3 regions of the Clostridium isatidis genome follow, and region 3 is predicted to be linked to each of the others. Evidence: riboswitches for the same ligand, from Rfam matches in the RefSeq annotation. Region 3 holds a riboswitch; each other region holds the start of a gene.
The links. A riboswitch is a leader RNA that binds a small molecule or an ion and turns the genes downstream of it on or off. The one in region 3 is predicted to bind S-adenosylmethionine.

Region 1: another riboswitch for S-adenosylmethionine. It lies ahead of BEN51_RS10125 (MetQ/NlpA family ABC transporter substrate-binding protein); the one in region 3 lies ahead of BEN51_RS05220 (homoserine O-succinyltransferase).
Region 2: another riboswitch for S-adenosylmethionine. It lies ahead of metK (methionine adenosyltransferase); the one in region 3 lies ahead of BEN51_RS05220 (homoserine O-succinyltransferase).

What each region holds. Positions count from the first base shown of each region.
Region 1 covers NZ_CP016786.1:2,143,072-2,149,877, reverse strand. The annotation lists gene BEN51_RS10140 (methionine ABC transporter ATP-binding protein) at 1-657, shown strand, start outside; gene BEN51_RS10135 (methionine ABC transporter permease) at 657-1,292, shown strand; gene BEN51_RS10130 (MetQ/NlpA family ABC transporter substrate-binding protein) at 1,341-2,177, shown strand; SAM riboswitch class I at 2,203-2,319, shown strand; gene BEN51_RS10125 (MetQ/NlpA family ABC transporter substrate-binding protein) at 2,415-3,248, shown strand; gene BEN51_RS10120 (N-acetylmuramoyl-L-alanine amidase family protein) at 3,411-4,097, shown strand; gene BEN51_RS10115 (YkvA family protein) at 4,302-5,276, shown strand; gene BEN51_RS10110 (ribonuclease H1 domain-containing protein) at 5,316-6,212, shown strand; gene BEN51_RS10105 (YtxH domain-containing protein) at 6,314-6,484, shown strand; gene BEN51_RS10100 (helix-turn-helix domain-containing protein) at 6,764-6,806, shown strand, end outside.
Region 2 covers NZ_CP016786.1:2,412,083-2,418,888, reverse strand. The annotation lists gene mreB (rod shape-determining protein) at 1-417, shown strand, start outside; gene yyaC (spore protease YyaC) at 489-1,031, opposite strand; gene BEN51_RS11410 (hypothetical protein) at 1,137-1,577, shown strand; tRNA gene BEN51_RS11405 (tRNA-Tyr) at 1,749-1,834, shown strand; tRNA gene BEN51_RS11400 (tRNA-Thr) at 1,860-1,934, shown strand; tRNA gene BEN51_RS11395 (tRNA-Tyr) at 1,940-2,025, shown strand; tRNA gene BEN51_RS11390 (tRNA-Val) at 2,042-2,117, shown strand; tRNA gene BEN51_RS11385 (tRNA-Thr) at 2,137-2,211, shown strand; tRNA gene BEN51_RS11380 (tRNA-Tyr) at 2,217-2,302, shown strand; SAM riboswitch class I at 2,386-2,489, shown strand; gene metK (methionine adenosyltransferase) at 2,588-3,763, shown strand; gene nagA (N-acetylglucosamine-6-phosphate deacetylase) at 3,858-4,994, opposite strand; gene recD2 (SF1B family DNA helicase RecD2) at 5,120-6,806, shown strand, end outside.
Region 3 covers NZ_CP016786.1:1,101,499-1,108,304, reverse strand. The annotation lists gene purB (adenylosuccinate lyase) at 1-840, shown strand, start outside; gene BEN51_RS05225 (phosphatase) at 1,149-1,874, shown strand; SAM riboswitch class I at 1,946-2,053, shown strand; gene BEN51_RS05220 (homoserine O-succinyltransferase) at 2,165-3,055, shown strand; gene helD (RNA polymerase recycling motor HelD) at 3,252-5,480, shown strand; gene BEN51_RS05210 (GMC family oxidoreductase) at 5,591-6,806, opposite strand, start outside.

The DNA.
Region 1 (6,806 bases), 1.0 Mb from region 3:
GGTTATAAGAAATATCAAAAAGAAAAAATAGAAAAAAGAGTAAATGAATTATTAAGCTTGGTTGGTCTTTCAGAAAAAGCAAATGAAAAAACAACAAGTTTAAGTGGTGGTCAAAAGCAAAGGGTTGCAATTGCAAGGGCTTTAGCTCTAGAACCAAAAATTCTTCTTTGTGATGAAGCTACTTCAGCATTAGATCCAAAAACTACAAAGGATATATTACAACTTTTATTAAAGATAAATAAGGAATTAGGAATTACAATCGTAGTAGTTACTCATCAAATGGAAGTTGTTAAGGAAGTATGTGAAAGAGTTACTTTATTAGAAGGTGGAATAGTAAAAGCTGAAGGAAGGGCGGAAGATTTATTCTTAAATCCAGGACTTTCATTAAAGAAATTTCTTGGAGATGATGAGGACGAGCTTCTACCTAATGAAGGTGTAAATATTAGATTATTTTTCCCAAGCAATTCCTCAGAAAATGCTCTTATAACAAAAATGGCAAAGGAGCTAGATGTTGATTTTTCAATAGTTTGGGGAAAATTAGAGAAATTTAGAGACAATGTTCTTGGAAGTTTAGTAATAAATATAGATGAAAAAGATCAAATTAAGGTTATAGAGTATTTAGAAAAGAAAAATATAATTTTGGAGGTGATTAACTAATGTCAGAAATTTTATTACCAGCCATATATGACACCATTGTAATGGTATTTTTCTCTACATTATTTGCAGTAATTTTAGGTTCAATACTAGGAATTATATTAGTTTTAACCTCACCTAAAGGCTTAAAGGAAAATAGGACAGTATATCAAATTTTAGACGCGATAATAAATGTTTTAAGAAGTTTTCCTTTTATAATTTTGATAGTAGTTATTATTCCTTTAACAAGAACAATTGTTGGAAGATCAACAGGAACAGCAGCTGCAATAGTTCCACTAACAATAGCAGCAGCACCTTTTGTTGCAAGAATAATAGAAGCATCCCTAAAGGAAGTTGATCCAGGCGTTATAGAAGCAGCAAAAAGCTTTGGAGCTTCAAATGCACAAATAATTTTTAAAGTTATGATAAAGGAGGCAGTTCCTTCCATAATATCAGGTTTAACATTAACCGTAATCAATATAATTGGATATTCTGCAATGGCTGGATCAGTGGGTGCAGGCGGACTTGGTGATGTAGCTATAAGATATGGCTATCAAAGATATGAAACTGATGTAATGATTGTAACAGTAATACTATTAATTATAATAGTTCAAGGCTTACAATCTTTAGGTAATAATTTATATAAAAAATTATCTTAATAATAAACTAATAAATTAAAAAATAATAAATTTAAGGGGGCAATATATATGAAAAGAAAAAGAATATTATCATTAGTATTAACAGGAGTTTTAGCTTTAGGATTAATAGGATGTGGACAAACTAAAGCTTCAGATGAAAAAACAACAACTGGTGGAGAAGATAAAACAATAACAGTAGGGGCTACTCCAGTACCTCATGCAGAAATATTAAATGCAATAAAAGGAGATCTTGAAGCTAAAGGATATACTCTTGAAATCGTAGAATATACTGATTATGTTACTCCAAACACTGCTTTAGCAGATGGAGATTTAGATGCAAACTACTTCCAACATATAGCATACTTAAATGAAACAAATGAAGGAAAAGGTCTAGATTTAACTTATACAAAAGCTATTCACTTAGAGCCAATGGGAGCATATTCAAATACAATTAAAAATTTAGATGAATTAAAAGAAGGAGCTAGAGTAGCAGTTCCTAACGATCCATCAAATGAAGCAAGAGCTTTAAGATTATTAGAAAAAGCAGGCTTAATAAAAATTGCAGATGGTGAATTAGTTACTGTTAAGGATATTACTGAAAATCCTAAAAATTTAGAATTTGAAGAACTTGAAGCAGCTCAATTACCAAGAGTATTAGAAGAAGTTGATTTAGCAGTAATAAATAGTAATTATGCTTTAGAAGCTAATTTAAATCCAGCAAAAGATGCTTTAGTTTTAGAAGATAAGGATGCAGAAGCAGCAGAAAATTATAGAAATGTATTAGCAGTTAGAAAGGGAACTGAAAATGATGAAAAAATTAAAGCTTTAACAGAAGCTTTAACATCAGAAACAGCTAAGAAATTTATTGAAGAAAAATATGCTGGTTCAGTAATCCCATCATTTTAATAATATATAAAACTAAATATTTTCTTTCTTATCAAGAGAGGTGGAGGGACTGGCCCTATGAAACCCGGCAACCTATAATAAGAGAAAAGTAACTCTTGTTAGTTTGGTGCTAAATCCTGCAGCTGTAGCTGAGAGATAAGGGAATAAATTTTCTGTGTTTTTATGCACTTGAGGTTTATTCTCAAGTGCATTTTTATTAAATTCTTGAATAATCTAAAATTTTAGGAGGTATTATAAATGAGAAAAAGAAGAATTCTTTCATTATTATTAACAGGTATATTATCAATAGGATTAATAGGTTGTGGAAATGCAGGTGCTTCAGAAGGAAATAAAGCAAAAGAAGAAGATAAAACAATAAAAATCGGGGTTACACCAGTACCTCATGCAGAAATAGTAAATGCAATAAAACCAGATCTTGAAGCTAAGGGCTATACAGTAGAAGTAATAGAATATACAGATTATGTTACTCCAAATACAGCTTTAGCTGATGGAGACTTGGATGCAAATTACTTTCAAACTATTCCTTATTTAGAGGAGACAAATGAAGGAAAAGGATATGATTTAACTTATACTAAAGGAGTTCATTTAGAACCAATAGGAATATATTCAGCTAATATTAAAAGCTTAGATGAGCTAAAAGATGGAGCTAGGGTGGCAGTTCCAAATGATCCATCAAATGAAGCAAGATCATTAAGATTATTAGAAAGTGCAGGATTGATAAAGCTTAAAGAAGCAGAATTAGTTACACCTAAGGATATTGTGGAAAATCCAAAAAATCTTGAATTTGAAGAATTAGAGGCAGCTCAACTACCAAGAGTTTTAGAAGAAGTAGCTATAGCAGTTATTAATGGTAACTATGCCTTAGAAGCAGGTTTAAGTCCAGCAAAGGATGCTTTATATTTAGAAGATGCTACTACAGAAGCTTCAAAAAAATATCATAATGTTATTGCTGTAAAAAAAGGAAATGAAAATAGTCAAAAAATTAAAGATTTAACAAAAATTTTGACTTCAGATAAAGTTAAAAAATTTATAGAAGATAATTATAATGGGTCTGTGCTTCCGGTATTTTAATATAAGGATATCTTAAATAAAATGGATAATTGACAATTGTAAAGATTGCTATTTCCTTCTTAGAAGTGTTAATTTTTTAATTTGTAACCAAGTAAAAGTAAAATTAATATACTGAATTATGGAATATGATTTTACATAGCACTTTAATAAGGAGGAAAAAGCTTGGCAAAGTGGGTACTAGACGCAGGTCATGGCGGATGTGATGCTGGAGCAGTTGGAAAAAACAATAGAAGAGAAGCAGATATAAATTTAGAAGCTGCCTATGAAGCCATGAGATTATTAGAGAAGAATGGTGAAACAGTTTTACTGACAAGAGCATCTGATGTTTATTTAAGTTATAAAGATAGAGCTAAAATAGCAAATGATTGGGGAGCAGATTATTTTATAAGCTTTCATATGAATTCCTTTGTTGATCCTTTAGTAACTGGAACAGAAGTTTTTATATATGAAAAAGGAAGCAAGGCAGAAGAACTGGCAAGTCTTATAAAAGCTGAGATTGTTGCAAACTTAAGATCTAAGGATAGAGGGATAAAGGAAGCCAGCTATATTGAATTAAGGGAAACTAATATGCCGGCTGTAATTATAGAAGCTGAATTTTTATCAAATGAAGAAGTAGAAAAGAACTTTGATAGTAAAAAGTATGGTTATATGGTTGCTAAGGCTTGCTTAGCATTTGTAGATAAAGTACTATTAGACATACCTAAAATGAATAGAAAAATTCCAACAAGAGAAGGTTGGAGAGTATGTGTTGGATATTATAAAAAATACCAAGATGCAGAAGAAGAAATGAAAAGGTTACAAAGAATAGGGATAAAAGGAGTTCATCTTGTTCCTTACCCTAAAGAGTAAGGAATAGTTGACAATGGACAATTGACAATTTTGGGGGATTTTCATTGAGCTGAAAATTTTGATATTATAATATAACGGGGCTAGTCCCCGTTATATTTTTTTAAAATTAAAGTTTTTTATTTTAAAAAATACATTATAATAATATTAATGATTAAATAATTCCTGTAGAAATTTAAATAGAATATTAACAATTTGGAGGGGAAAATGAATATATCAGAAGTTAAAATTGGTTTAAAAGGGAAAGATTTATTAAGTATTATAAATGAATTTGTTAAAGTAGAAGGATTAAAAGTTTCTGAAATAGATATTAATGAGAATATTATAATTAAGGGAAGTTTTAAAAAGATAGTAACAGTGGACTTTACAGGGAGTGTGAAATTAAAAAGAGTAGATAATGGAATTATTGAGGGAGAATTAGTGGATTTTAAGCTTTCCAAAATTAAAATTATATCCTTTATAAGAAAGGCAGCTTTAAAATTTGCTTTAAGGGCTATTGAAGAAAAAGGAATAAAATATTTAGATGGGAAAGTAATAATTGATTTAAAATATATTTTAAAAGATGTACCATATGTTGATTTTGATGTTACTAATATAAATGTAAATGAAGATACTTTATATGTAGAAGCTAATAACATTGAAATATCAATAGAAGGAACTTTAAAAAAAGATAATAAGGAAGAGGATGTAAAGCTGTTAGAAGAAGCAGAGGAAGAAGATTATGAAGAAGAAATTAAGGAAGTAGCAAAAGTAGAGGATATCTATACAAAGGGGAGAAGAATATTTGAGAACAAATTACCAGAAAAGATAAAGCCTTTTAAGGAATACTTGTTTATAATACCTGATATGCTGGCTTTAATTTATAGATTACTTAAAGATAAAAGAGTTCCAATTAAAACAAAATTAGTAATTTCAGCTGCAATAGCTTATATATCTTTTCCAACAGATATAATTCCAGATAATATACCTTTTATAGGAAATATTGATGATATAGGAGTTATAATTTTTACCTTAAATAAATTAATAGATGATGTTCCAATAGTGGTTATATTAGAAAATTGGCAAGGAAAGAATGATATAATAATAACTTTAAAAACTTTAGTAGAATATGCTGTAAATTTAACTGGTGCAAGGAATGTAGAAAAAATATATAGGTTTATAGAAGAAATTTCAACAATCTAAAATAATGTATATTGTACATTATAAAGAGAGGAAGATATTATGGGAAAGAAAGTTTATGCTATAAAAGAAGGATATGATTTCGAAAATGATAAGAAAATAGAAAATCTAATAGTTAAGACCTGGGACGAATGTTTGAAATATGTTAAAGGGGTTAAGGGAGCAAAGTATAAAAGTTTTGAAGATATAAAAGAAGCTGAGAACTTTTTAAATAAAGGAAGTCAAATCTTTAAAAAAGGTGTAGATAATTATCCAGAGGATTGTTTGCATGTTTATGTAGATGGAAGTTATAGTGTAAGCTCTAAAAAATATGCATACGGCTTAGTTGCTGTTAGAAATAATGTGGTGGAGTATATTGAAAGTGGAGTATCAGCAGATAGCTCCCAAAGTAATATTAGGCAGATTGCTGGAGAATTAGAAGCTGCAATTAAAGCTGTTGAATATGCTTTGTATAAAAGGGATAAGAAAGTTGTAATATTCCATGATTATGAAGGAATTGCCCATCATGCCACAGGTTTCTGGGAAAGAAGAGAAGAATCATCCATTAGATATTATAATAAGATGAACGAATTAATGAAATTAGGCATAGAAGTGATTTTTGTTAAGGTTGATAGTCATACTGGAGATATTTTTAATGAATTGGCAGATGAAAAATGTAAAGAAAAATTATCTATTATTTCAAATAAAGTAGTAGATAAATGGTTATCTAATAATCTTTTATTTGTTGAAAATGAAAATATAAAAAGAGAGATAATAAGTATTACTAATAATAAGGAAGATAAAATTATTGTAGCTAAATCAAGCAATGAGAATAAATTAGAAGAAACAGTCGAAATTAAAGAAGATAAGGATCTTCTTTTAGAGATTAATAGACTTCTTACAAAACTTAATATTGAGAAACAAAAAAAGGTGTTAGAATATATAAAGGATATTAGTTAAACTAAGAAGCACCTTACCAATAATTTCAATGGTTAAAGAAAAAAATATTACTAATAATAAGAATATGAAAAATTAAAAAAATATTATTATGAGGTGATATTATGAAAACTATGAAAACTATTGTAACAGGTGCAGTATTAGGGGTGGCAGTAAGTGCTATGATGTATCCACAATTAGATAGAAAAAAACAAAGAAGTATCAAAAAAATGGGAAGGAAAGCAGCTAATATGGCTGAAGACGCATATGATGCAATAATGGAATATATAAAATAAAGATAAAAAATGTGAATGTAATATAAAAAAACAATTTACAATTAAGAAAGGCTTTTGAGCTTACTTATTGTAAATTGTTTTTTTTATAATGAAATCAACTAAATAAATGACAAAAAACATAAAAAAATTTATTTATTTATACTAAAATTTGACGAAAAAACTCTAATATCTTAATACAAAAGTAAGAATAACTATATAAATCTGTAAAATTATGATATAATTATGTAAAATAAATATCGAGATATTAAGAATTTATGTGAATGAAAAGGAAGAGTGTTAATGGAGATTCTTGCATTAGGAGAAAAGATAAAAAGAAGAAGAA
Region 2 (6,806 bases), 1.3 Mb from region 3:
GAAGAATTAAAGATTAATATAGGTTCAGCGTTTAATGGATCAAAAGATGAGACTGCAACAGTTAAGGGAAGAAATTTAATTACTGGATTACCAGATGAGGTTATGATATCATCAGCAGAAATTAATGAAGCATTAAGAGAAGCTGTTTCATTGATAGTTGATAACGTTAAATTAGTTTTGGAAAAAACACCGCCTGAATTAGCTGCTGATATAATTGAAAAAGGAATTGTTATGACTGGTGGAGGAGCTTTATTAAATGGATTAGACAAATTAATAGAACATGAAACCGGCGTTTGTGCTGAAGTAGCTCCTAATTCAATAGAAGCAGTAGCAGAAGGAACAGGTAAGGTTTTATCATATTTGGATAAGATAGATATAGATTTTTCAGATAGACAAATTGACTTAATAGAAGAATAATAAATTAAAATATTCACATATAAAAAACAATTAAATTCAACTTTATAAAAATGAGGCTGTCATAGACAGCCTCATATATTTTGTTTTTTATTTTCTTTATTAAAGTTGTTGTATGCTTCTAATATTGCATTAGATATAACATAAGCCATTTCAAATACAAAATTAAGTCTAACAGTATGAATGTGTATAAAATTAGAATGTTCATTACTATCAATTATACCTACAATAGATACATTACCTACTTCAGGTAGAATTTTCCCTACACCCTTTCCAGGGTGAATTGGATAATCTCTAACATGGATTTCACCTATTGCTTCAGGTTCTCCAAGACAGGCATCTATTCCAATGATAAAAGAATTGGGGTGAATTTTCATAATCTCTCTTAATTTACTTTTCAGATTTGCAGCATGAATTGGATTTTGAATTGTTCCGTAAACAGGAAGTTCTATATTTTTCTCTTTTAAAATAGTTCCAACTAAGGGTCCTAAGCAGTCTATGATGCACTTATCTGTTCCTATACATACTATAATAGTATTTTTTTTTATAAAATTTTTTATCAATTTAGCCATTTCAATATGAGAATTAAATGAATTGTATAAAAATTTGCTTTTCAAAAACTTCACCCCCATAGAAATATATGTATGTTGAACAAACAATATTATCATATGTATAAAATTAATAAAAATGGAAATTAATTAAATGAAGGGAGATGAAAATTAATGAAAAAAGTAATAATTTATTCGCTAACTGTTATAATAAGTGCTGCTATACCAATTTATTTTTTACTAATATGGGAACCACTAAAGAGTATAGATGCAATAAGTGATAATATAATAGTTACTGAATATGAACATTTAAATAATAATTATGAAGAAAATAATATGTATATAATTGATAATTTAAATCCTAGGGAGGGAACATTCTCAAAGATAAGCAATCTTTCTCAAGAAAAAAGAGATAAACTTAATGTTTTAATAAAAAATTTATCTATAGTTGATATTATAAAGATAAATAATTATTTTGCAGATATAAATAATATTGAAAACATTACTAAAGGTTTTGGCTTATTAGAGAAGAGAATGTCAAAAGAAAATTATCAGGAGTTTAAAGATATATTAGGAGACTACATTAAACTAGAAGAAATACAGAATAATATATAAAAAAATGCTCATGGTATTAATTTAAAGAAAAACGAAGAAAAAAAATAATAGGTAAAGTTAATTTCTTTAAAAGCGTAAAAACCAAACTTGAAATATAAAGACAATAAATATATACTAACTATTGTTAGTCGAGGAGACGAAAGTTTATTTGACAAATTAATGAATTTACATGGGGGAGTTCCCGAGTGGCCAAAGGGGGCAGACTGTAAATCTGTTACGTTATCGTTTCGATGGTTCGAATCCGTCCTCCCCCACCATAAAATTCATTAAAATTAAGAATATGCTGGCATGGCTCAATGGTAGAGCAGCTGACTTGTAATCAGCAGGTTGTAGGTTCGAGTCCTATTGCCAGCTCCATATATGGAGGAGTTCCCGAGTGGCCAAAGGGGGCAGACTGTAAATCTGTTACGTTATCGTTTCGATGGTTCGAATCCATCCTCCTCCACCACAAATTATTTTAATATGGAAGCATAGCTCAGCTGGGAGAGCACCTGCCTTACAAGCAGGGGGTCACAGGTTCGATCCCTGTTGTTTCCACCAATAAATCTTTTAAAAATATGCTGGCATGGCTCAATGGTAGAGCAGCTGACTTGTAATCAGCAGGTTGTAGGTTCGAGTCCTATTGCCAGCTCCATATATGGGGGAGTTCCCGAGTGGCCAAAGGGGGCAGACTGTAAATCTGTTACGTTATCGTTTCGATGGTTCGAATCCGTCCTCCCCCACCAAAAAAAGACAAGAGAACCTTGTCTTTTTTTGTTGACTATTATAGCTATAAATGATAAAATCTAAAAAGAAAATTTGATATTAATTCTTATCAAGAGAGGTGGAGGGAAAAGGGCCCTGTGAAACCCGGCAACCTGCTTTAATAAAAGTGTGGTGCCAATTCCTGCAATTAATTTTGCAAGATAAGAAGATATATAGTTATTTAATCTCTTCTTGTCGAAGAGATTTTTTTCTTTTATATGAATCTTTTTAGAATTAATATCAAATAAAAGAAAGGAGAGAATATCATGAAAAGATTATTTACATCTGAATCAGTTACAGAAGGACATCCAGATAAAATTTGTGATCAAATATCCGATGCAGTATTAGACAGTATTTTAGCACAAGATCCTACGGCAAGAGTTGCTTGTGAAACAGCTGTAACCACAGGTATGGTATTAGTTATGGGAGAAATATCAACTAGTTGTTATGTTGATATTCCAAAAATAGTAAGACAAACAGTAAGAGAAATTGGTTATGATAGAGCAAAATTTGGTTTTGACTGTGATACTTGTTCAGTTTTAACTTCTATTGACGAACAATCAGGAGATATAGCAATGGGAGTTGATAAGGCATTAGAAGCAAGAATAGGAGAACAAGGTGATGTAGAAGCAGTTGGGGCTGGAGATCAAGGGATGATGTTTGGTTTTGCAACAAATGAAACAGAAGAATATATGCCAATGCCTATATCATTAGCACATAAACTTTCTAGAAGATTATCAGAAGTAAGAAAGAACGGAACTTTAAGTTACTTAAGACCTGATGGAAAAACTCAAGTTACAGTTGAGTATGATGATAATAAAGTAGTTAGAGTTGATACTATTGTAATATCAACACAACATAGTGAAGATGTAACACAAGAAAAGATTAAAGAAGATTTAATGGAACATGTAATTAAAGTAGTTGTTCCTGCTGAATTATTAGATGATAAAACAAAATATTTCATAAATCCTACAGGAAGATTTGTTGTTGGAGGTCCTCAAGGAGATAGTGGATTAACAGGAAGAAAAATTATTGTTGACACATATGGTGGATATGGAAGACATGGCGGTGGAGCTTTCTCAGGAAAGGATCCAACAAAGGTTGATAGATCAGCCGCTTATGCAGCAAGATGGGTGGCTAAGAACTTAGTAGCAGCAGGAATAGCAGATAAGCTTGAAATCCAATTAGCTTATGCAATAGGTGTTGCGAAACCAGTATCAATAGTAGTAGATACTTTTGGAACAGGAAAGAAATCTGATGAAGAAATAATTTCAATAGTAGAAAAAGTATTTGATTTAAGACCAGGTGCTATAATAAGAGATTTAGATTTAAGAAGACCTATTTATAAACAAACAGCTGCTTATGGACATTTTGGAAGAAATGATTTAGATTTACCTTGGGAAAAGTTAAATAAAGTAGAAGAAATTAAGAAATTACTTTAAGATTTTATAATAGAAAAGAGCCTGATTGGTAGGAAGCCAATTAGGCTCTATATTTTTTAGTTATACTAAAGGCTTACGTTTCCTGTGAGCATAATTAAGAGTTATAAACTTCTTTTCCATCAACGAAAACTTTTTTGATATTAATTTCGTCATCAAATAATAATAAGTCTGCATCATAACCTTCTTTTATAAGACCTTTTCTATCATCAACTTTACAATGTCTTGCAGCATTGTAACTAGCCATTTTAACTGCTTCGTGTAGAGGGTATCCTACGTTTTTATAAACATTATAGACTGCTTTATCTAATGTTAAAACAGAGCCAGCTAAAGAACCGCTTACAAGTCTAGCAGCCCCTTCTTTAACAACAACATCTTGACCTCCTAGTTTGTACATTCCATCCGGCATACAGCAAGCCATCATTGCATCTGTTACTAAAAGAACCTTATCTGTAGTTTTTTGCTTATAAGCTATTCTTAAGGAAGGATATGAAATGTGTATTCCATCTGAAATAGTTTCAGTTGTTATATCACTATCAAATATTGCTCCTACAACCCCAGGTTCTCTGTGGGTAAATGGCGTCATAGCATTAAATAGATGTGTAGCGTGAGAAAAACCGCATTTTATTCCTTCCATAGCTTCATTATAAGTAGCTTTTGTATGTCCGATTGAACAAACTATACCTTTCTTTGAAAGTTCTTTAGCTAGTTCTTTTGCGCCAGGAATTTCTGGTGCAATTGTAATTGAAACAACAGCATCTTCACAATCTCCAACCATAGCTTTAAAATTTTCTAAAGTAGGTTCAGCTAAAAAGTTTGGATTTTGAGCCCCGATTGCTTTTCCGCTGATGAATGGTCCTTCAAGATGAGCCCCTAATACTTTAGCGCCATCAGTACCTTTTAATTTAGCTTCTTTTATAGCTTCCATAGATTTTCTTATGTCACTTATAGCGACAGTCATAGTAGTTGGAGTAAAAGATGTAGTTCCATGTTTTACTATTATTTTAGAAATTTCATTTATAGCTTCATAAGTTCCATCCATGGTGTCATGTCCACCAGCGCCATGAATATGAACATCTATAAAACCTGGAGCAAGATATAATCCTTCTCCATCAATTACTTCTACAGTATTATAAGAAGTAGGATTAATTTCTTTTATTTTACCGTTTTCAATTAAGACAGAACCTTTTTCTATTCTATCTAAGTATATTATGTTACAGTTTTTTATAATCATAAAAAACACCTCCTGTATAGATATCTTTACAAATATAGTTTAGCACAAATTTTTAAATAAAATTAATATTATGCTATAATAAAATAATAAAAAATACTATAATTTTTAAGGTTTGGAGCGTTAATATGGAAATTTTAAATGGGATTGTAGATTCAATTGTATTCAAAAGTGATGATACAGGCTATGTTGTATCTAAAATAAGAACTGAAAAAGACAGTATAAGTGCTGTTGGAATTGCTCCATTCTTAAAAGAAGGTCAAAATGTAAAATTGAAGGGAGAATGGGTAATTCATAAACAATTCGGAAAACAGTTTAATATAGTAGAATACGAAGAGATACTACCCACCTCTATAGAAGGTATAGAAAGATATTTAAGTACAGGAATAATTAAAGGAATTGGTCCTATTACAGCAAAAAGAATAGTAAAGAAATTTAAGGAAAAAACTTTAGAGATATTAGATAATAATATAGAAAAACTATTGGAAGTTGAAGGTATTGGGGAAAAGAAATATAAAATTATATATGAATCTTATTTAGAAAATAAGGATTTAAAGGATATTATAATATTTTTTCAAGGACATGGGATGTCTACTAATCAATGTATAAAAGTTTATAAAAAATTTGGACCTCATGCCAAAGATATCGTTTTGGAAAATCCATATATTCTTTCAGATGAGATTTCAGGAATTGGATTTATTACAGCAGATAGAATTGCTAGAAGTCTTGGTATAGAAAGTAATTCACCCTTTAGAATACAAAGTGGAATTAAATATATATTAAATCAATTTTCAGCTGCTGGTAATACCTTTATGCCAAAAGAAATGTTGGTAAAGGAAGTTTCAAAAATATTAGGAGTAAAGATAGAAGAAGTTGAAGAAAATTTATTAAATCTTGCTTTAGATACTAAAATAAAGATTGAGAATATAAATGATATAGAGGCAGTATTTGCTTTGCCTTATTATTACTGTGAACTTGGGGTTACTAATAAAATAATAACATTAAGTATAGAAAATTTTAGGACTATAAATACAGATGTTGAAGATGAAATAAAGACTTTTGAAAGAAAAAATAATATCCAGTTTGCACCTTCACAAAAGGAAGCAATATTAGGAGCCTTTGACAATGGAATTGAAATAATCACAGGGGGACCTGGAACAGGAAAAACTACAATAATAAAAGCTATAATTGAGATATATGAGAATAATGGAATGAAGGTTTTACTTGGGGCACCAACAGGAAGGGCTGCAAAAAGAATGACCGAATCAACTGGAAGGGAAGCAAAAACAATTCATAGGCTTCTTGAAATGGGAGTGAGCGATGATGAAGATAATTCATACTTTATAAAAGGAGAAGCAGAACCTTTAGAAGCTGATGTCATAATAATTGATGAAGCTTCTATGATAGATATTATGCTAATGCATAATTTACTTAAAGCAATAAAGCTTGGAACAAGATTAATTATAGTAGGTGATGTGGATCAATTACCTTCTGTTGGAGCTGGAAATGTTTTAAAGGATTTAATAGAAAGTAATTTTATTAAAGTTGTAAGGCTTACTGATATTTTTAGGCAGGGAAAGGAAAGTCTAATAGTAGTTAATGCTCACAAAATTAATAATGGAGAGATGCCTTATTTAAATAAAAGAGAAGGAGATTTCTTTTTTGAGAAAAAAGAAGATCAAAAAGATATATTATTTACAATAATAGATTTAATAAATAGAAGACTACCTAATTTTAAAAATTCCTGGGATAAACTTAGGGATATACAAATTTTAACTCCTACAAGAAAGGGAGAACTAGGAGTAATAAATTTAA
Region 3 (6,806 bases):
GCTAGCTTTATGGAATTATTTGATGGTGATGAAGAAAAAATTAAAGCCCTTGATAGAATAGTTACAGAAAAGATGGGCTTTAAGGAAAGTTATAGTGTAACAGGTCAAACATACCCAAGAAAGGTAGATTCGATTATTTTAAATACTTTATCCGAAATTGCTCAAAGTGCTTATAAGTTTAGTAATGATTTAAGAATTCTTCAAAGTATGAAAGAAATAGAGGAACCATTTGAAAAGAATCAAATTGGATCTTCTGCTATGGCTTATAAGAGAAATCCTATGAGATCAGAAAGAATGAGTGCCCTTGCAAGATTTGTTTTGGTAACTTCAATGAATCCGGCAATTACAGCTTCTACTCAATGGTTTGAAAGAACTTTAGATGATTCTGCTAATAAGAGACTTTCTGTTTCAGAAGCCTTTTTAGCTTTAGATGGAGTTTTAAATTTATATATGAATATTTCAAGTAATTTAGTAGTTTATGAAAAAGTAATTGAAACTCATGTTAATAAGGAGCTTCCATTTATGGCAACAGAAAATATATTAATGGAAGAAGTTAAAATGGGTGGAGATAGACAAGAACTTCATGAAAAGATAAGGGTACACTCTATGGAAGCTGCAAGGAAAGTTAAAGAAGAAGGTTTAGATAATGATCTTATTGAAAGATTAATAAATGATCCAAGTTTTAGTCTAGATGAAGAAAAAGCAAAGAGTATATTAGCTGCTAAGAAGTTTACAGGAAGAGCAGAAAATCAAGTGTTAGATTTTATAAATGAAGCAGTTAAGCCGATATTAGAAAAAAACAAGGATTTATTAGGAGAAGAAGCAGAGATAACGGTATAAAATATAAAAATATAACAAAGAACAATAGGAAAATTTATATTTAAATTTACTATTGTTCTTTATTATTTTATTTAAAGTTTTGGTTGTAATAATTATAAGTCGTTATAAAATGAGAGTAAGCAAAATATATACACTTAAACAATATCCTCGTAAATGATAATAAATAATAAAATAAATTATAGTTTATCAAAAAAATCAAGATTTTAATAATAATAAATATTAATAAGGTGCAAGTTGCAATTTGAAAAATTAATGATATTATTAAATAGTAATTGATAAAGATAATATATATTATAAAGGGTGATAAAATGAAATTTAAGTTAGATGTTCATACTCATACAATAGCTAGTGGACATGCTTATTCAAGCTTAATGGAAAATGCTAAAGCAGCTTCTGAGAAGGGAATTAAAGTTTTAGGAACTACAGAACATGGAATTACTATGCCTGGTTCACCTCATATTTGGTATTTTTCAAATTACAGAGTCTTACCTAGAGAACTTTTTGGAGTTACCATGCTGTATGGCGTTGAAGCTAATATAATGGATTATGATGGTAATTTGGATATGGAAGATTCTATGTTAGATAAACTCGATATTGTAATTGGGAGTATACATACTGAAGTATATAATGTAGGAAATGTAGAGGAAAATACGAGAGCTTTTGTTAACGCAATAAAAAGAGGTAAAATTGATATAATAGGTCATTTAGGAAATCCAGCTGTTCCAGTTGATTATGAAGAAATAGTGATATGTGCAAAAGAAAATGATGTATTAATTGAAATAAATAATAGTTCCTTTACTACTTCTAGACCAGGAAGTTTTACAAATTGTAAAAAAATAGCTTTATTATGTAAGTTACATAATGCAAGGATTGTTATTAATAGTGATGCCCATTTCTGTACTAAAATTGGAGAATTTTCGGAGGCTATTGAAATGCTTCAATCTATAGATTTTCCTAAAAATCTTATTATAAATGATAATCCAAATGAATTATTAGAAAAGTTAAAGAAAAAAGGAAAGTTAAAGGATTTGTAAATATGATGTTAAATAGATATTGACAATGTATTTTTATTAAAGTAAAATTAATCCAAACTAAACAATCTTAAATCTTATCAAGAGTGGTGGAGGGACTGGCCCTATGAAACCCAGCAACAGCTGTCTAATTAAGATAGAAATGTGCTAATTCCAGCAGGAGTTTTCCTGAAAGATAAGAAGTGATAGAAAAATTTTAATATATTTTTGGAATTTGGTTTTTCCACTTCTTATTTTAAGAAGTGGTTTTTTATTTATTCTTATAATAAATAGCGTAGGAAAGGAGAGAAATTATGCCAGTAATTATTCCAGAAGGCTTACCAGCAGCTAAAATTCTTACAAATGAAAAGCTTCCTGTTATATATAAGGAGAAATTCAATAATGATTTAAAGACTATTAAGATAGGAATTTTAAATTTGATGCCTACAAAAATTAACACAGAAACTCAACTTTTAAGACTTCTTGCAAATACTGATATAAATGTAGAAGTTGAGCTTATTTATATTAAGGAGCATAAGTGTAAAAATACTCCTAAAGAACACCTCCTAAACTTTTATAGAAATTTCAAGGAAATAAAAAATGAAAAATTTGATGGATTTATAATAACAGGGGCACCAATTGAACATTTAGAATTTGAGGAGGTAGATTACTGGGAGGAACTAAAAGAGGTAATGAGTTATTCAGTAGAAAATGTTACTTCAACTTTTCATATATGTTGGGGAGCCCAAGCTGGCCTATATTATCATTTTGGTATTCCTAAATATCCTTTAGATAAGAAATTATTTGGTATTTTCTCGCATAAAGTAAATGATAAGAGTGCTAGTTTATTAAGGGGTTTTGATGATGAGTTTTATGTGCCTCATTCAAGACATACAGATATTTTAAAAGAAGATATTTATAAGGTTCCAGGACTTACTATTTTATCAGAATCAGAGGAGGCTGGAGTATATCTTGCTTATGCTAATAATGGAAAACAAATTTTTGCCACTGGCCATTCTGAATATGATTCTAATACTTTAAAGCAAGAATATGAAAGAGATAAATCAAAAGGTATTAATATAGATATACCAAAGAATTATTTTTCTAAGAATGATCCTAATAGTGAACCTATTGTAAGATGGAGAGCACATGCCAATTTATTATTTTCAAATTGGTTAAAATATTATGTTTGTAAGGATAGTTAATATATTATTATAAAAAAACCATTTGCAAAAATGCAAATGGTTTTAATTATTGACAAAAAAAATAAAAGTGATAACATAAAACAGATATCAACATTTTATGAGATATAATATAATTCCCTAATTATATTATACATCTTGCAAAAAACAATGTCAATAACTTTTTTATAAAATTAATCTATTAAGGGGAGTGATTTATTTGAATAATAATTCTGAATGGTTTGCTGAAAAGGAGTGGCTTCAAAAAGTCCTTACTGAAGTTAGAAAACAGCTAAATGAAAAGCGCAATTATAAAGAGCGTTTTAAAAAGGAATATATAGAAACTCATAAAGAAATGTGGGATAATATCGGTTCAGTTGCCATAAATAATGGATTAGATCAAGTTGTAGATTTTATGCAATTTATCAATTCAACTAAAATGCAAAAAAGAAATCATGAATTTACAAGACAAATGGAAGAAAAATATGAACAAATGCTATTATCACCTTATTTTGGGAGAATGGATTTTATTGAGCATGACAATGATAAAGCTGAAAAGTTTTATATAGGAATTTCTAATCTTATTAATGAGGAATTTGATTTTTTAGTATATGATTGGAGAGCACCGGTTTCAAGCATGTTTTATGAATATGAAATTGGAGAAGGAAAATATAAATCCCCTGAAGGAATAATTAATGGAAAGATAATCTTAAAGAGGCAATATAAAATTAATAATGGGAAAATTGAATACATGTTTGATAGTGATATTAATATAGAAGATGATGTGTTACAAGAGATTTTAGCTAAGAGCACAGATAATAAAATGAAATCAATAGTAACATCTATTCAAAGAGAGCAAAATCAAGTAATTCGTAATGAAGAATACAAGAATCTTATTGTTCAAGGTCCTGCTGGAAGTGGGAAAACATCTGTAGCTTTACATAGAATAGCTTATCTCTTATATAAATATAGAGAAAAAATAAATTCACGAAATATAGTAATATTTTCTCCTAATGATATTTTTAATGAATATATTTCTAATGTATTGCCACAGCTTGGGGAAGAAAATATGTATCAAACTACTTTTAAGGAGTTTATGAATAAAGCTTTAGGAGATGAATTTAAAAAAGAAGATTACTGTAATATGATGGAGTATATTTTTAGTTATAAAGATTTAAATATTTATGAGACAAGAATTATAAATATTAGATTTAAATCTTCTTTGGAATTTATTAATATATTAAAAGAATATGTTTCTTATCTAGAAAAAAAGAATAGAGATTTTAAGGATATAATTGTAAATGATAAGATGATAATATCTTCCAAAGAAATAGAAGAATTGTTTAATAAGGACTATAATAATATGCCTATAAAGAGAAGGCTGGATAAAATAAAGAATAGGATAATATTTCTTTTGGAGGCTTATGAAAAAGAACTAATAGAAGAAGCGGCTAATGTACTTGAAACTTCTGATTATTATACAAGTGAAAAAGAAATTAAGAAACAAAGTAGAGCTATTGCTAAAGATCAAATGTTAGAGGCATATAATGAGATAGATAGAATAACAAAATTCGATTTATTAGATATTTATAAAGAGCTTTTTGAAAAATTTAAGAATTTTTATAAGGGACCAAATATTGAAGAAATTAAATTCTATACACTTAATAAATTAAAAAATAAAGAATTGAATTATGAGGATCAAATTGCTTTACTTTATTTAAAGGTTGCAATGGGAGATGTTTCTGGAACTTCTGAAATAAAATATATAATTATTGATGAAGCTCAGGATTATACACCTTTACAATATGAAATATTAACCAATATTTTTAAATCTGCCAATATGACTATTCTTGGAGATTTACAACAATCAATAAATCCTTATATGAATTTAGGTTGTTATAATAATATTGACCATATTTTTCAAAAGGATAAAACTTGCTTGATAAATTTAACTAAAAGTTATAGGTCTACAATGGAAATTACAAAGTTTGCAAGAAAAATTTTAAATAAAGAAATTAATGATGAATATGTAGAAAGAAGTGGGGAAAAACCTTTTATTATAAATCTCTCAAGAGAAGAAGATATAAAAGAAAAATTAATTGAGGATATAAAGGTGTTTAAAGAAAAGGGATTTAAATCAATAGGTATTATAACAAAAAACATTAAAGAAGCAAAGAAAGTTTTTGATTATCTAAAAGATAAAATTCAGGTAAAAGCTATAATGAAGGATGATGATGAATATATTAGTGGTACCTTAATAATCCCTGCCTATCTAGCAAAGGGATTAGAATTTGATGTAGCACTTATATATAATGCAGGAGAAACAGTTTATAGCTGCGAAGAAGAAAGGCTTCTTCTTTATACAGCTTGCACAAGAGCACTCCATGTTTTAGGAATATATTATTCAGGTGAAATTTCACCATTATTAAAGGAAGCTATTAAAATATGATAGGAAGTTTGTTATATTTGCTCTAGCAAAGATTATGTCATATTAAAAAAATGATTATTTATAGGGATTAAATAAAAAGCAGGGAATGTTCCCTGCTTAATTTTTTTAAATCACCAAATATACCAAGGATAGATAGGATAGTAAGGATAATTTTTTCTATATCCATAAGTATCGTTAGCTAGTAGTTCCTTTGCAATTGTATAACCTACTAAATATGAAGCAGCTGCAGTATTTCCATCAACACTAAATGGAATAATAGAAGCATCTGCTACAATTAGATTTCTTACTCCATAAACTCTACCCGAATTGTCAACAACACCTCCATTATTTAATGGTCCCATGCTAAGAGAAGATTGCTGATGATGAGGATGTCCAAAGTTATTTCTTATATATTCTTCAAGTTTTTCATCATCATCTATTATATCCATTGTTGGAGATATTAGTTTATAAGCTGAATCAATTTTTGAGAGTTTTATAGCAATATTTTTAATATAATTTCGATATACTGCTTTAATAACTTCTAAGTCTTTTGGATTATTTAGATAGCCTTCATCAGCTAAAACTATTTTTAAGGGATCATTGTTTTGAATTTTGATAGAACCACGACTTTCTGGATGTAAGTATAGAATTATCAGTATTAATGAATTATTAGATACAGAACCTATTAGTTGAATACTTCGTTCCTCTTGATTTGCATCATGAAGAGGAATTGGTAAAAATGCCCCACCATTATAAAGAGCATTTGGATCTTTGTCAATTTCTACAAGATCATTTTCATTTAATGTAAATATTGCTGTATTAAGAGTATGATTAGAGAGGTTTCTTCCTACATTTGGATTGTTATAAATTACTGGGATATTTGCAGCTTTAAGTTCCTCTTCAGGACCTATACCCGAAAGTAGTAAAAGTTGAGTACTATTTATACCAGCAGATAAAATAATTCCCTTATTTGCAAAAGCTCGTTGAAGTTTTCCTTCTTTAAGGAAATCTACACCAGTAGCTACTTTATTAGAATTAAAAATAATTCGAAGAGCAGTTGATTTATAAAGTAATCTAAGTTTACGACCATTTTGCCCATAACCTTTTGGGCATACGACATCAGCAGATAGAAAAGCGGTAGAAGAACTTTCACGTTCTCCATTTGGTTTTTGGCTTAATTGCCACCTATAAAATGGACCGAGAGGAGTATTAGGATCATTGTAATCTAAGATTGTTTTATAACCTGTAGCAGCTTCTATTGCTAACACAAGTTTTTTTGTAATAGCTGGAACTGTTTCTGGAGTTTGTCTAATATCCAATCTGCCACCGTAGCCATGAGCCGCGGAA